2 regions of the Cytobacillus gottheilii genome follow, and region 1 is predicted to be linked to the other one. Evidence: riboswitches for the same ligand, from Rfam matches in the RefSeq annotation. Region 1 holds a riboswitch; the other holds the start of a gene.

Region 1 (8,322 bases):
TGCAGGAGTCCTTGCACAAAACTTAATGACATTTGTCAGCCGTAAGCTTGATATCGATTTAACGACGAATAATTCTCTGTTCCAGGGACTTGTTGCGCATTTAAGACCGGCTCTGCATAGAATCAAACAAAATATGGGTATTTCTAATCCTTTATTGGAAAGAATAGAGCAGGATTATAAGGAACTGTTTATTATTTTGCAGCATGGTATGGCGAATGTCCTTCCAGAATTGAAGGTTCCCAGAGAAGAGATTGGATATCTAGTCATGCATTTTGCCTCGGCTTTGCTGAATAGTGAAGAAACTAGTCCAAAGAAAGCTCTTGTTATTTGCTCCAGCGGGATTGGCACTTCCAAAATCTTATCAACAAAACTGGAGCAGGAGCTCCCTGGCTTGTCTACAATTAATGCATCTATTTTTGATCTGGATCAACTGGATATACATGGTTTCGATGCTGTAATCTCTACTATTCCGTTAAAAAACTTTAATCGGGACTACCTGCTTGTCAGCCCCCTTTTAACAGTTAGTGATATTGAAAAAATTAAACAATCCTTTGCCCTTCATCAAGAAGCTGGACATCAAGTAAAGCAATCAATTCGCTTGAAACAAAGACAATCTTATGATGACTTCCGAATCAGAATTTCAAAGGTTAAAAGAAGTGCAGCCGCAATCGAATTACTCTTAGAGCATTTTTCTCTATCCTTTATTGATGAAGATCAATTGATTCCAAGCATCCTGCATAAAATATGCACTGAATTATATCAGCAAGGTGTGATTACAGACTCTAAAAGAGTCACTGAGGACTTGCTGAAAAGAGAAGAATTAGGCGGACTTGGAATTCCTGATACCAAGCTTGCGCTTTATCATACCAGAAGTGAATTTGTAAAAAGTCCATGTTTTATGGTGCGGAGGGTAAAAAAGCCACTCTCTGTAAAAGGGATGGATGGTTCTGACATGAAGGCTGATACCATTTTACTTTTGCTTTCACCATTGGATGAATCAGAAGAAGCATTAGAACTGCTGAGTGCAATCAGTTCGTTAATCATTAGAGATGAACATTCTATTTCAGTGTTTCAAACAGGAGGCAGTCTAGATATTGCTAATTTACTGGCAGATGAACTGCAGCTTGTTTTTGAAAATAAATATAGCCAAGTATAGAAATTTTTAAAGGAGTGTCAAACATGACAAACATTTTAACTGCAGACAATATCATTTTAAACCAAGCATTTACGAATAAAGAAGAAGCGATTAAATTTACAGGGCAAATTCTAGTAGACAAAGGATATGTCGATCAGGAGTATGTTGAAAAAATGCTTGAGAGAGAAGAACTTTCTTCTACATTTATGGGGAATTTCGTTGCAATCCCACATGGTACAGACGATGCGAAAAAATCTGTTAATACTTCTGGTTTAGCCATTGTACAGGTTCCGGACGGTGTGGATTTCGGCGGCGGAAATATTGTGAAAGTATTAATTGGAATTGCCGGAAAAGATGGAGCACATCTTGAAATCCTTTCACAAATTGCCATTGTATGTTCTGAAGAAGAAAACGTAGAAAAAATTGTTAAAGCTACATCTGCTGAAGAGATTCTATCCTTATTTGATGAGGTGAACTAATATGTTAGCCGTACATTTTGGCGGAGGAAATATTGGACGCGGCTTTATTGGAAAGCTTTTATCTGATGCAGGCTATGAAGTCGTTTTCGTTGATGTTAATGATGAAATAGTGGACCTTTTAAATGAAAAAAGAGAATACAAAGTGGTACTCGCTGCCGATCAAAGCGAAGAAACGATTGTAAAAAATGTGAGAGCGATCAATAGCAAAACAAACAGTGATGAGGTTATTTCAGCAATCGCGAAGGCCGACCTAGTGACAACGGCAGTTGGACCTACTGTGCTTGGGATTATTGCGAATTTAATTCGTGATGGATTAAAGATGAGAGCAGAAGCAGGCTCTAATCCATTAAACATTATTGCTTGTGAGAATATGATTGGCGGCAGCAGCTTCTTAAAAGAGAAGGTATATGAATCCCTCAATACAGATCAAGCTGAAAAATTTGATCAATTGTTTGCTTTCCCTAATGCGGCTGTTGACCGTATCGTCCCTATTCAAACAAATGAAGATAAACTAATGGTGCTTGTTGAACCATTTTACGAGTGGGCTGTAGATCAGTCGATGATGATCGGAGAGGTTCCTGCTATCGAAGGAGTCACCTTTGTCGATGATTTAAGTCCATATATCGAACGCAAATTGTTTACCGTGAATACAGGTCATGCTGCAGCAGCATATTTAGGATATGAGGCTGGTCTAAAAACAATTAAAGATGCAATGGAAGACGATCACGTACTTGAAGCAGTAAGAAACACGCTTCAGGAAACTGGTGCGGTATTAGTAGAAAAGTACGGATTCAATTCTGAAGAACACCAGCAATATATCAATAAAATTGTGGGCAGATTTAAGAATCCGCATATTAATGATGATATTACTCGTGTGGCAAGAGGTCCGCTCCGCAAGCTTGGCAGAAATGACAGACTTGTGAGCCCTGCTGTTCAGTATATTCAATACTTAGAAAAGAATCCTGAAAACTTGGCGAAAGTAATCGCTGCTGCCCTAAAGTATGATGTTCAGGAAGATCCAGAAGCAGTGGAGCTTCAAGAAAAGATCAAAGCAAATGGTTATGAAGAAACAATGGTTCAGGTATGTGGTCTATCAAAGGATCATCCATTAGTTGAGCTAGTTTTAAAGAACTTAAAGTAAAAAAGAGATACCTTTGTAAATGAATAATAAGCCGCTTTAAAGCTGAATCCATTAGCTTTGAAGCGGCTTTTTCTTGTGGGGGGTGAAGAAGGGGTATATCAAAATGGCAGGTTTTCATTACGCAGTTTAATAGAAAGAGGCAAATGCCTTCCTAATTACCCTGTCTGTTTTCACTTAATTTTCATATTATAGAATTAAAGGAGGTTTTTGAATGACATTTATAGCAGAAATTGCTCCGTATGCCAAGCGAGTACAAGAGGAATCTAATATCTTAGCTTCTTTGTTAATTTCCCAGGCTATTTTAGAATCCGCGTGGGGAAAGAGTAAGCTTGCAAAAGAAGGGAAGAACTTATTCGGCATTAAGGGATCGTACAACGGCCAGTCTGTGGAAATGCCGACTTGGGAAGTAGTCAAAGGGCAAAAGGTAGAAATACTGGCTGCATTCAGAAAGTATCCAAGCTGGTATGAGTCGTTTCAAGATCTGGCCAATCTCTATTTAAAAGGAGTATCCTGGGATCGACATAAATATAAACTCATTATTGGGGAGAGTAATTATCGTACTGCTGCCAATGCTGTCCAATCTGCAGGCTATGCTACAGACCCTGACTATGCACAAAAGCTGATTACCATTATTGAATCTCATAACCTTACAAAATATGACCTTGCTATTCATCCTTCTCAGATTCAGACGCCAGCTTCACAATCTCAAAAATATTATAAAGTTGTACAAGCTATCCCCGGTTACTTCACAGCTGACAATGCCAAATCACGTACAAGTCAAAGGACGGTCATTAAGGAAGGAACATATATTGTTTTTAATGAAAGCCAAGGGATGATTAATATTACTATGACAAAAGGGGTACCCGGTTCCTGGATTAATCCCAACGATCATGCACCTATAGACAAACAGGCTGTTTATCATCTTGTTGCAGCAGGTGAAACACTTTCAGAACTTGCTGTAAAATATGGAACTTCTATTCAGGCTATTAGTGCTCTGAATACGCTGAAAAACGTGAATACCATTTATATAGGGCAAAAATTAAGAATTAAGTAATCGCTGAACTGATCTCACTCGATTTACGCGCTTTTACCTTACAAAAAACAGGGCAGATTCTTTTGTTTTCTTAAAAATATATAATGTATTAAATCTTACGGAGCTTATCACTTTAGATGAGTTCCTTTTATTTCGGAATGATGAACAAGGATCACCTGTCCGGTCTGGTGGTCCAGCAGTTCCCAGTATCCAGATTGATATTTAAAGAGTACCTCGTATTTCTCTCCATTGTATTCAACATGTTCAACAGTCATATTGAAGATTTCCTCCACTTTTATAGGTCTTTCTATTCATTTTATATTCCTGCAAAAAAATTAGCAGAGGTCGTTTAAGTCGAATTTTCGTGGAAAACAGCAACTTATGACGAAAATACTCAGTTTTTCTATAAAATTATAACTTTAGGAATAATTATGAAGAAATTGAATGATTCAGAAGGTTTGTTTCCCCGGGACATACACATCCATTTAAATGCTACAATATACTGCTTCTGTTAAGACAAATAAATAGGGGTGTGTCTATGTTTTTTCATAAAAAAGAACTGCAATATCATGCAAAGCCGGAAAGACCTGATCCGATTTTTGCTCGTCAGCTTCAGGAAGTGCTTGGCGGTCAATGGGGTGAAATCTCTGTAGCCATGCAATATTTATTTCAGGGATGGAATTTAAGAGGTAATGGAAAATATAAAGACTTATTAATGGATACTGGTGCAGAAGAGCTTGCACATATTGAAATGCTTGCAACAATGATCGCACGCCTTTTGGATGGAGCGCCTGTTGGCGATTTAGAAACTGCTGCCAAAGATCCGGTTATTGGTGCTATTTTAGGCGGTATGAACCCGCAGCATGCCATCGTTTCTGGGTTAGGTGCCATGCCTGCAGACGCTATGGGTAACCGCTGGACAGCAAATTATATTATCGCTAGCGGTAACTTATTGGCTGATTTTAGAATGAATTTAACAGCAGAGTCACAGGGGCGTCTGCAGGTTTCAAGACTTTATGCTGCTACGAATGATCGCGGAGTTAAAGATATGCTTTCCTGGTTAATTGCTCGTGATACGATGCACCAAAATCAATGGATTGCAGCTATTAAAGAATTAGAAGCAAAAGAAAATGTTGTCGTACCTAGTACATTCCCGCGTGAATTAGAAAAGCAGGAAGTTGCTTATACATTATTTAACTTCTCAGAAGGAAACGAAAGTGCAACAGGACGTTGGGCACACGGTAAGAGCATGGATGGACTTGGAACATTTAATTATGTAGAAAACCCGGTCCCTCTTGCGAATAAACCAAAGTTAAAGCCTGCTCCAGAATATATTTTTGACACACCTCCAGCGGTTGTAAAAGGAAGAGATGAACAGATTCCACCAAATTTAATCTAATGTAAGAGATGACCGCCTAGCTGCAGTTGGCGGTTTTTTTTGTGCATGTTTTATGTGGAGTTCAGATTAGTTTCCCGGTGCGTGTGAATATTATGACATTTACTAAAATGAGTAAAAAAATATGATTTTGTGAATATATGTGCTAAATTATAAACGTACATAGAAAACACTTCGGGGCAAGGTGGAAATCCTTACCGGCGGTGATCGAGCGTGCATGCCTCGTTAGTCCGTGACCCGGATTCCTTTGGATTCGGTGGAGCTGGTGTAAATCCGGCACCGACAGTGAAAGTCTGGATGGGAGAAGTTGTCTTTTATATGTACAATGCTCAGGTGAAATCTGCCCTCTTTTAGAGAAGCTGGTCTTTTCCGAATGGATATAAGATTAAGCTTTTATTTGCTATATGTTATTTGCAGAGGCTGGCCAAGAGATCATGGGACTAGTTAAAACAACTTTCTAAGTGTTTTTTTAAGTTGTTTCTATTTGCTGATTAGTTTATCTTTTGCAGAAGAAAAGGAATTGTCATTCTTCCTGCAAGAGGATTCTTCAGTATGTCCTTGTTCTAATTTGTGCTTGCCGTTTTCTAAAAGGAGGGGTGCTATTGAATGATGAATATTATATGAGAATTGCGCTTGACCTAGCGAGATCTGCTGAGGGACAAACATCTCCAAACCCTCTTGTTGGTGCTGTTTGTGTGAAAGATGGCCAGATTATAGGTACTGGTGCGCATCTAAAAGCCGGTACACCACATGCAGAAGTTCATGCCATTACAATGGCGCATGATCGTGCTAAAGGAGCAGATCTTTATGTCACTCTTGAACCGTGTGCACATAGAGGCAAAACACCTCCTTGTACAAATCTCATTATAAATAGCGGTATTCGCCGTGTTGTTATTGCCTGTACTGATCCGAATCCTTTAGTAAAAGGAAAAGGAATTTCCCAGCTGAAACAAGCAGGAATTGAAGTAGTCACAGGCGTTTTAGAAAAAGAGGCAGCATTTTTAAACCGAGCATTTTTTCACTATATCCAATACGGTACTCCATATGTCACCTTAAAAGCAGCCGCCACTCTCGATGGCCGGATTGCCGCATCATCAGGAGACAGCAAATGGATCACTTCCAGAGAAGCTAGGGAAGATGTCCATTATCTTCGCCATATCCATGATGCCATCCTAGTAGGTGCACAAACCGTAATTGCTGATAACCCTTTCCTCACCACCCGTTTGCCCCATGGTGGAAAGAATCCCATTCGAATTGTTTTAGACCGGCGCTTACAGACGCCAAATACAGCAAATGTCGTAACTGACGAAGCTGTAAAGACGATTATTTTTACACAAGTTCCTTTGGAAGAGCAAATTAAGCAATACGAGTCTAGTTTTGTTCATATAGAAGTTATTCCGAAGTCGCAGGCTTTTTTACCGTCTGTATTAAAGTATTTAGGCGGTATTGGTGTGATGACATTATTGGTAGAAGGGGGAAGCCGTGTTCATTCGAGTTTTATTGATGAGAACTTGGCGGACGAACTTTACTTATATCTTGCACCAAAACTTATTGGGAATGGAATATCCTTTTTTAGCAGCGAAAAAAGAAACTGGATGAAAGATAGTGAGAATTTGCATATTTTGGATATGCGAACATTCGGACTAGATTTACGTCTGCATGCACAGTTTCAAAAGGAGGAATCTGCTTCTTGTTTACTGGAATAGTAGAAGAAATCGGTATAATTTCAGGCATACATCATGAACAGGACGCAATGAAACTCACTGTTCAATGTGAGAAGGTGCTTGAAGATGTAAAGATTGGTGACAGTATTGCCGTAAACGGAGTTTGCTTAACGGTTGCGTCATATGAAACCAATTCCTACACTGCCGATCTTATGCCTGAAACGTTAAAATCTACTGCTCTTCATACCTTATATGTTGGCAGTAAAGTGAATCTCGAACGAGCAATGCTGGCGAACAGCCGATTTGGCGGTCATATTGTATCAGGCCATATCGATGCAACTGGAAAAATTAATAGAATTAATCACAGAGGTAATGCTCTATATTTGGAAATTGGAATTGCAAAACAATGGCAGCGTTACTTCATACTAAAAGGTTCGGTTGCTGTTGACGGTACATCCCTAACCGTATTTGATGTGCATGAAGACCACTTTGTTATTTCCCTTATACCAACAACACAGATGGACTCTATATTAGGATCTAAGCAAGTGGGTGACCTCGTAAATATTGAATGTGATATGTTAGCCAAATATACGGAAAAACTGCTTCGCTATGAAAATACAACAACTACTAATCTGACAGCTGAAATGCTGACAAGAAATGGCTTTTTATAAAAAGGAGTGCGGACGCATGTATGCTTCAGTGGAAAAAGCAATAGAAGAGCTAAAGAAGGGTAAGGCCATCATTGTCGTGGACGATGAACAGCGCGAGAATGAAGGTGATTTTATCGCACTTGGAGAATTTGCAACACCTGAAATGATAAATTTTATGGCAACGGAGGGCAAAGGGCTTATCTGTGTTCCAATTACTGAAGAAAAGGCAGAGCAGCTTGAATTGCCTTTAATGACAGCACAAAATACAGATTCTCATGGAACAGCCTTTACAATTAGCATTGATCATTCTTCTAGCCATACAGGCATTTCTGCATTTGAACGTTCTGAAACCGTTCAAAAAATGATGGAAACTTCTGCTATGGCGAAAGACTTTAAAAAACCAGGTCATATTTTCCCTCTTATTGCCCAAACAGGAGGGGTATTAAAACGAGCAGGGCACACAGAGGCAGCTGTTGATTTAGCCAGATTAGCCGGCTCTGAACCTGTTGGTGTTATTTGCGAAATTATGAATAGTGATGGCACGATGGCGAGAGGACCTCAGCTTAAAGATATTGCTGAGAAATTTGATCTTGTGATTTTAACAATTAAAGAATTGATCGCTTATCGCCGCCAAAAAGAGCAGTTAATTGAAAAAGTGGTGGAGATTTCTTTGCCAACCGATTTCGGTTTGTTCAGAGCGGTGACATTTACTGAAGTTCTGACTGGCCAAGAGCATATTGCACTTGTCAAAGGAGAGGTCAAAGGAGAGTCAGATGTCCTAGTTAGAGTACATTCTGAATGCCTGACTGGTGATGTATTTGGCT
Region 2 (8,322 bases), 720 kb from region 1:
AAACTGATCGAAACCTTTGATTGGTCAACACATCAAGTGAAGGATGATCTGCCTATACCAGAAGATATCCTCATGCAGAAGGAAGAAGTGCGCGTAATGTATAAATGCCTAGGCTATTGTACGGTTGATCAGAGATCTGTCATTGTGATGAGATATATACAAGAATTAACAATTGCTGAAACGGCTGAGGCGTTGAACTGGACGGAAAGCAAAGTCAAAACAACTCAGCATAGGGCACTAAAAGTGCTAAAGCAACATATGGAAGAATTAATGGTAAAGGAGGGTGTGGATAATGCGGAAGAATGATCATAGCGATAGGGATATCGAAGATTTATTAAAACAAATGCCAAAAGTGAAAGATCAGCGCGGGAAACGGGAAGTTTATCAAAATGTGACCATGAAAATGAACCGGCGCAAACGGCAGTCATGGCTTATTCCTACAGCAGCCGCCGCTGCCGCACTGCTTCTTTTGGTTATTCTTATACCTGGAATGATGGGCGGGCAAGATACCGCTGAAGAATCCTCGAGCGGTTCAAACGAATCGGCGCAATATAGTACTGCTACCAATGAATCAGCTGATAGAGCTGAAATTACTCAGGAAGAAGATACAAGTTCATCCGAGAATGACTTTACAAGTAATGAAAATCCTGAGAATACTATAGATGATGATCAAGGCGTTAAATCCGAGGGGGAAATACAACGGGAAAGTGACTATACAACAGCTGTATATGAAGAGGAACTTGAGGATCAGGAAGTACTCACATATCCCATACTGGATAATGCAGTCCAAAATATAGTTTCTGTCAGTGTTTTAGTTCCTAAAGAAGATGGGAAATCAAAGTTTGATTTATATAAAGAAACAATGCCATTGTTAACAGAAGAACAATGGGGATTATCCGACAACTATCCATTGGAAGCTGATCTTATTTATAATGATGAGCAGAAAACGCTGACTGTTGACATGTTTGAAGATCATGGATATAGCTATGGTCCTGCCAATAGTCTATTTATCAATACTGTACTAAGCAATCTATGGTCTGATTTTGATCTTGAAAAAATCACATTAATGACTGATGGAGAGCCAGGCGTTGATTTTGAACACAATGAGCCAATCACAGAGTTTAGTCCTAATGATGTTACAGCTTATCCTGGATACTATCTATTTTATCCGAATGACCAAGAGGAACAGCCAATGTTTGTTCCATATGTGCAGCTTGAACAGCCAGAAACGATTCAGGAAGTATTCAACTTCATGAAACAAGATGTTGATACACATTTTCTAAAGGCATCAATTCCAGAAGATATTGATTTTGAAGCGAATGTAGATGATGAAACAGTAGTAATCACGTTTACCGATGAGTCAGTAATTGAAGATAATGAAGAAACAGCGCATATGATTGAAGCCTTATTATTAACGGCTAAGGAATTTCATTACGAGCATGTCAGAGTGGAAAATGCAGATGTTGATACAATTGGCAGATTTAACCTCAGTCAGGAGCTGGAACTTCCAATAGCACCAAATCAAAAAGAGTTGCCTTAAAACGAGCCTATATGCTCGTTTTTTTTTTTTTATTGCATAATCACCCTGTATAGGGACACATACTAAAAAACGTGTCTTTGCTGAGAGACTCTCAAATATTTAATGTTCTAATTATGTACATGCCTTCATAGGCTGTGAAAGAGAGTTTTAGAATAAAAGGCTGCTGCACATTTGAAATAAATTTCTGCTTTATTTGGTTGGAAAATATGTGCTTAAAGCTTCGAAAATAAGCTGCAGTCAAAATTAGGAGGAAAAACATTGAAGGATTATATAAAGCGTTTATTAATCGCTGGGGGTTTGGCGCTTTGTGTTAGTTTGCTGTTTCTTGGTGGAAAGACAATAAAAGCTGAAACGTTTAATATTACGAACGAAACAACACACTGGATATGGCCAGCTGATGGAGTCATTACAGATACTTTTGGGACAAGAAATGGAAAACATAAAGGGATTGATATAGCAGCAGACTCGGGAACACCTATTTACGCTGTAGATCAGGGTACGATCACGAAATCCTATTATTCTGGTTCTTACGGTCATGTTATTTTTGTCAAACATAAGAATGGCACTGAAACGATATATGCCCATTTACAAGAGCGCCTTGGGGAAGAAGGAGATGAAGTAGAACAAGGAGAGGTAATTGGCAAGATGGGCAGTACTGGAAACTCTTCTGGCGTACATTTACATTTCGAAATACATAAACATGAATGGACATATGAAAAAGAGAATGCTCTTGATCCATTTTTAGCTTTTGGTCCTGAATCACTGGGTGATTCAGTCGAAGTATTTGGAAGAGAGGATTCTGCTGTTAACATAAGGACTGCAGCTGTACTCAATGAATTTGGTTCAAGAGGACAGAATTATGATCATGAATCAGAGGAAGATGAAAACAATAGTGCAAAAAAGACAGAGGAACATGAGTCTATTACCCATATTGTGCAGAGCGGTGAAACCCTATGGGATATTTCAGTTCAGTATAAAATGGATGTCATCTCCATTCAAGAGGCAAACAAGCTTGACTCAGATCATATTGAGCCTGAACAAAGTTTAATAATTCCCGACATAGATCCTGATAAGGTTTATTTGGTGAAAAGAGGGGATACCTTGTCTTCTATTGCTGAAGAGAAGAATCTTACAGTACAAGAGTTAAAAGATTTAAATATGTTAAATGACGATACAATTCAAATAAATGAGAGAATCATGATCTCAAATTAACCTTTTTTCTCCTGCTCGATCGCTGTTTTTCAACAGAGCAGGAGTTTTTTAGTGAGAAAATCAAACTTGTCCATTGCCTGATTTTTCTGATAAGCGTATAATGATGTCTAAATTAAGGGGGAGATTACATGCTCACGGATTATCATAATCATTTGGAAAACGGAACGCTATCATTAGATTATTTAACAAAATTTACAGATAAGGCAAAAGAACATGGAATAGAAAGCTTTGGTATTTCAGAACATGCTTATCATTTTTACCAGACGGCTGATATATTACAGAATCCATGGGTAAATGAAAGACGCTATTACGATATGAAAGACTATGAAGCTTTATTTCAGCAGGCTTGGAAACGTGATATAGATGTCAAAATGTCAATAGAAATGGATTATACTCCAGGAAAGCATAAAGAAATGGAGCAATTTATCAAAAGCTATGATTTCGATTATGTGATTGGCTCCATTCATTGGGTCGGTGACTTCGGCATTGATTTAGCTGAGTACAGAAAAGAATGGGACAGAAGAGACGTTGCACAAGTCTATAAGGCTTATTTTGACCAGGTTGTTACATTGGCAGAGTCTAATTTATTTGATATCGTCGGTCATCTTGATTTAGTGAAAATATTTAAATATGTACCAGATGATGAAGAATTTTTACTTCAGCAATATGAACGGGCAACTGATGCATTAGCGAAGTCAAAGACTTGTGTAGAAATCAGCACGGCCGGGTTAAGAAAACCGGTTGGCGAAATATATCCAGATCCTAGATTGCTGCAAAAATGCTTCGAGAAAAACATTCCGATTGTTTTATCATCAGATGCCCATTTTCCAGAACATGTCGGAGCGAACTTTGATCAAGCTCTGAAACTTGCAAAAGAGATTGGTTATACATCAATTATGACTTTTTCAAAGGGAGAAAGAAAAGAATACCCGATTGGCTAACGAGACGGATTGAGAAGGAAATAAAATATAAAGCGCGCTGCATATTTGCGGCGCGCTTTTAGCTTTTGTTAAAGGTAAACTGCTAAAGCAAAATGGAATTAATGGATACAATGTCCTCTAACTTAGATAAAGCGGATAATGTTTGTTCCTCTATTGGATTATCAAATGATAAGACCATAATCGCTTCTCCACCGGCTTCTTTCCGGCCAACTTGCATGGTGGCAATATTGACTGATAAGTCACCCAGAATTTTTCCTACGCGGCCAATGACCCCAGGGCGGTCCATATGCTGAATATATAGAAGGTTTCCATCTGGGAGAAAGTCAATATTAAAGCCATTTAAAAAAACAATTCGAGGACCATAATGATCAATATATGTTCCTCTTACAGTGAAAGCCGAGTCTTCTCCTTTAGCTGTCACCGTAATGCAATTAGAATAGCCAAATGCGTCTACAGAGATTTTTTCACCAATTGTAATGCCGCGCTCTTTTGCTGTTAACAGGGCATTTACTTCATTTACATAAGCATCAATTCTGTTCTTGAAAAAGCCGGAAATTAGCGCTTTTGTTAAGTATGGTGTTTCTAAGTCTGTTGCCGATCCAGAATAGGTGATGCTCAATTCATGAATACCGGTTTTTACACATTGAGACAGGATCGCTCCCATTTGTTTAGCGAGCTGATGAAAAGGCTGCAACTTAGCATATAAGTCTTTTGATATGGCAGGTAAATTGATTGAATTGGAAACAGGCATATCTTCAAGGAATAACCGGACTTCCTTTGCAACTTGTGTAGCTACATTTAATTGAGCTTCTTTTGTTGATGCCCCGAGGTGAGGGGTGGCAATGACTTGATCAAATTTAAGAAGCGGGTGCTCTCCGGGCGGTTCTAATTCAAAAACATCAAGTGCTGCACCAGCTACATGTCCGCTCCCAATATAGTCAGCGAGAGCGAGTTCATCAATAATACCTCCGCGTGCACAATTTAAGAAATATACGCCTTTCTTGGTGAGTGATAAGCTTTTAGAATTAATAAGTCCTTTGGTTTCTGGAGTGAGTGGTGTATGTACGGTGATAATATCAGATGATTGAAGCAACTGCTCTAGTGATGCGGATTCAACGCCAAGTTTAGCTGCACGTTCTTTAGTTAAAAATGGATCAAAGACTGTGATCGTCATGCCAAAAGCCTTGGCGCGTTTAGCAAGCTCTGCTCCGATTCTGCCTAATCCAACAATTCCTAATGTTTTTCCATGAAGCTCCGTTCCAACAAATGTACTGCGTTTCCATTCTGTGTTTTTTACGCTTACATAAGCTTGTGGAATCCTTCTCATTAACGAAGCCATCATAGCAAAGGTATGCTCCGCCGTTGAGATTGTATTGCCGTCTGGTGCATTGACGACTACGATCCCTTTCTTAGTGGCAGCCGGAACATCAATATTGTCTACGCCTACTCCTGCTCTGCCAATAATTTTCAAGTTAGGCATTTGATCCAACAGCTGTTCAGTAACTTTAGTAGCACTTCTGACAAGCAAAGCATCAATGCTTTCAAGACGAACGGATGGATCATCACTTTTCTTCTGAATAATTTCTAGATTAGGCATGTCGAGAAGCGGTTTGAGTCCTTCAGCATTTATAGCATCTGAAACTAATACGGTATACATAAGATCCCCCTGGAGAGTGCGATTTTTTTGACTATTTTACAAGAACGCCAATAGTCTGTCAATTTAAATTATGCACTAATGTAAAAAGGAAACGCTTTAAAGAGTTAAAATACTTGGTCTGAGATTTATTTCTTCACAAAAGGATCTTTCTTCAGTATAATGTACCTGTATGATAATTTAATATGGTCTATCTTCGGGGCAGGGTGAAATTCCCGACCGGCGGTGATAAGCACAATGCTTTAAGCCCGCGAGCCTGATTGTATGGTGTGATGATGCACTTCACTCACAAGCCATACGTTAAATTAAGCAGGATTTGGTGCGATTCCAAAGCCGACAGTACAGTCTGGATGGGAGAAGATGGAGGTTCCGCAAGCGTTCAAAAAATGCAGGATTTTGAGCGTTTATTAAAGCGTGCCTATTTCTCCCTCAAGTACACACTTGGGGGTTTTTTAATGCCGCTTACTTTGCTGAACCTTTCTTCTTTAGGAGAGATAGCCTAAAAAGGAGAGAGGAAAAAATGAAAAAATTGAATGTAAAAGCTTATGTAGCAATTGGAATGCTGAGCAGTATCGCATATGTATTAATGCTGCTGAACTTCCCGCTGCCGCCATTTCCAAACTTTCTAATGATTGATTTCAGTGATATTCCTGCACTAATCGCTGCATTAATCTTTGGACCGCTGGCTGGCATTTTGGTTGAATTATTTAAAAATATTCTGGATTATTTTATGACAGGAAGTGCTACTGGAGTTCCTGTTGGACATATATCGAATTTTCTTGCTGGAATCTTATTTGTTCTTCCCGTTTACTATATTTTCAATCGTCTTAAATCGAAAAAAGGAATGACAATTGGACTGATCTCGGGTTCAATCATCATGGCGATTATGATGAGCGTACTCAATTATATAGTGATTCTTCCGGCGTACACATTCTTTTTGAATTTTCCTGCGATGTCTGCTCCTGAAATGCGGACAATGGTTGTTACGGGGATCCTGCCTTTTAATATCATCAAAGGATTATTGATTGCAGCCGTATTTATGCTGATTTACTCTAAAATGAGTGTATGGATAACCAAACAAAGTCAAAATACACTTAAAAGTGCCGTTTAAATGTAAAAAGAGCAGCCTAAGAAGCTGCTCTTTTTATTTACACCTTAAAAAGAAAAATCTCCTTTCAGCTGAAAGGAGATTTTAGAAGAAACCTTTTTTATTCGTATTTAAGCGGATCTCCCTCAAAGGAATCATCTGCCACTTTAATAGAATCAGTTGGACAGCCTTCAAAAGCATCCATCATATCGTCCATTAGAACATCAGGAACTTCAACCGTACCCTGGTTATCATCTAATGTAACAAAGGCAATGCCTTCATCATCATAATCATAAATATCTGGAGCAGCAGCTCCGCAAGCCCCGCATGCGATACATGTATCTTTGTCAACGATTGTATATTTAGCCATCTTAAAAAAACCTCCTGAATGAATTAAAAAAAGAAATATATCTTGTTCTTCTGCGCGCTGCAGAATCTCGTCCCTCATTCCTATTGTAAAACTGAAACTTCAACTTTTCAATAAAAAGATGTTGAGAATACTTATCACAGTAGGGTTTTCGTGTTTTGTAAACGAATAAAACGCTTACATTAAACAACCCTTTTTCTTTCATGATACAATGATCGTAACGGTTTAAAAGATAACTGTTCACTTTTTAATTTATACGAAATTTGAAAAGGGGATACAATACAATGTTTGGGTGTTATAAAAAGAGCATTATCCTATATTGCCTCCACCGAATAGCAGATGAACGCACCGTCTATTCAGTTTTCCATTTATTAAACGGTAAAAAATCCTCCCAAACGATCCAAGATGCTTTTCTTTTTCAGCTCACACCATTTTTTCGTGTATATCCTTCTATGACAAGGCTGCAATTTGATCAGCACCTGTCAGAAATGATAAAGGAAATATGGATTTTAGAATATGAACCTTCTCAGTATCGTCTTACAGACCTGGGCAGAGAGGCACTAAAGGAACAATTAAAAAAGCAGCCGCTGCCTGTAAACTTAAACGGCTGGAAATATCATCAGCTATCTGTTGTATTTTGGGAAAGACTTTCATTGCTCGTACAGGTTATTTCAAACCTCATGTATAGCAATTCTAAATATTTGCCGATTCAGCGTAAAAAAGAAACACATTTATGGCTTAAACAGTTTTTACAGGACACGAAGATGGACAGGCAAGTTCTTGCCCAAAAAGTGTTTAATGAAGTGGTCGATTGTCTAGAAAATAGCACAAGTATACAGCCGGAGTTTTTGATCAGCAGGCTGACCGGAGCGGAGACAATTGGTCTTACGAAAGAACAGGCAGCATTACAGTATTCAATGGACCAGGATTATTTTGAGCTGCAGTTTCAAAGTATTCTGCATACTATGCTTACGGTGATAAAAGAGAAACCTGTTCAATTGCCATTGCTGAATAAAGTAATACAGTCTGCTGAAACTGAATTTACGATGACCGTCTCTGCGCAAAGAACGGAAGAATTATTGCAGCAGGGCTTCACAATTGAAGAAATAGCAACTTTTAGAAAGCTAAAGAGAAACACAATAGAGGACCATATTGTCGAACTTGCACTCAACAAGCCTGATTTTGAAATAGGAAGATTTGTTACTGATAAAAATGTGGCCGAAATAGCAGAAGCAGTAAAAAAAGTAACATCGAAACAGCTAAAACATATTAAAACGATTGTTCCGCATGCACAGTATTTTGAAATAAGGTTAGTGCTTGCGGTATTTGGTGACTCACTATGATAATTGAAGAAGTATTAAAAGAACGTTTTGGCTATAGCCATTTCAGAAGCGGTCAAAAAGAAGTTATTACCACCCTTTTAGCAGGGAAAAATACGCTGGCTATGCTTCCAACAGGTACAGGGAAATCACTCTGTTATCAGCTGCCAGGTTATATGCTAAATGGACAAGTAGTTATTGT

The links. Region 1 has a riboswitch for FMN ahead of ribD (bifunctional diaminohydroxyphosphoribosylaminopyrimidine deaminase/5-amino-6-(5-phosphoribosylamino)uracil reductase RibD). Riboswitches for the same ligand answer to the same signal wherever they lie in the genome.
Region 2: linked by a shared signal. The riboswitch ahead of J1899_RS14350 (ECF transporter S component) and the one ahead of ribD (bifunctional diaminohydroxyphosphoribosylaminopyrimidine deaminase/5-amino-6-(5-phosphoribosylamino)uracil reductase RibD) in region 1 are both predicted to bind FMN.

The regions. Positions count from the first base shown of each region.
Region 1 covers NZ_CP071709.1:3,617,497-3,625,818, reverse strand. The annotation lists gene J1899_RS17945 (BglG family transcription antiterminator) at 1-1,156, shown strand, start outside; gene J1899_RS17940 (PTS mannitol transporter subunit IIA) at 1,180-1,614, shown strand; gene J1899_RS17935 (mannitol-1-phosphate 5-dehydrogenase) at 1,616-2,755, shown strand; gene J1899_RS17930 (glucosaminidase domain-containing protein) at 2,967-3,809, shown strand; gene J1899_RS17925 (hypothetical protein) at 3,917-4,063, opposite strand; gene J1899_RS17920 (manganese catalase) at 4,327-5,187, shown strand; FMN riboswitch at 5,351-5,497, shown strand; gene ribD (bifunctional diaminohydroxyphosphoribosylaminopyrimidine deaminase/5-amino-6-(5-phosphoribosylamino)uracil reductase RibD) at 5,787-6,890, shown strand; gene ribE (riboflavin synthase) at 6,875-7,519, shown strand; gene J1899_RS17905 (bifunctional 3,4-dihydroxy-2-butanone-4-phosphate synthase/GTP cyclohydrolase II) at 7,536-8,322, shown strand, end outside.
Region 2 covers NZ_CP071709.1:2,898,330-2,906,651, reverse strand. The annotation lists gene sigX (RNA polymerase sigma factor SigX) at 1-306, shown strand, start outside; gene J1899_RS14370 (hypothetical protein) at 293-1,540, shown strand; gene J1899_RS14365 (peptidoglycan DD-metalloendopeptidase family protein) at 1,799-2,752, shown strand; gene J1899_RS14360 (histidinol-phosphatase) at 2,881-3,693, shown strand; gene serA (phosphoglycerate dehydrogenase) at 3,776-5,350, opposite strand; FMN riboswitch at 5,536-5,713, shown strand; gene J1899_RS14350 (ECF transporter S component) at 5,868-6,458, shown strand; gene J1899_RS14345 (ferredoxin) at 6,556-6,804, opposite strand; gene J1899_RS14340 (YpbB family protein) at 7,086-8,144, shown strand; gene J1899_RS14335 (RecQ family ATP-dependent DNA helicase) at 8,141-8,322, shown strand, end outside.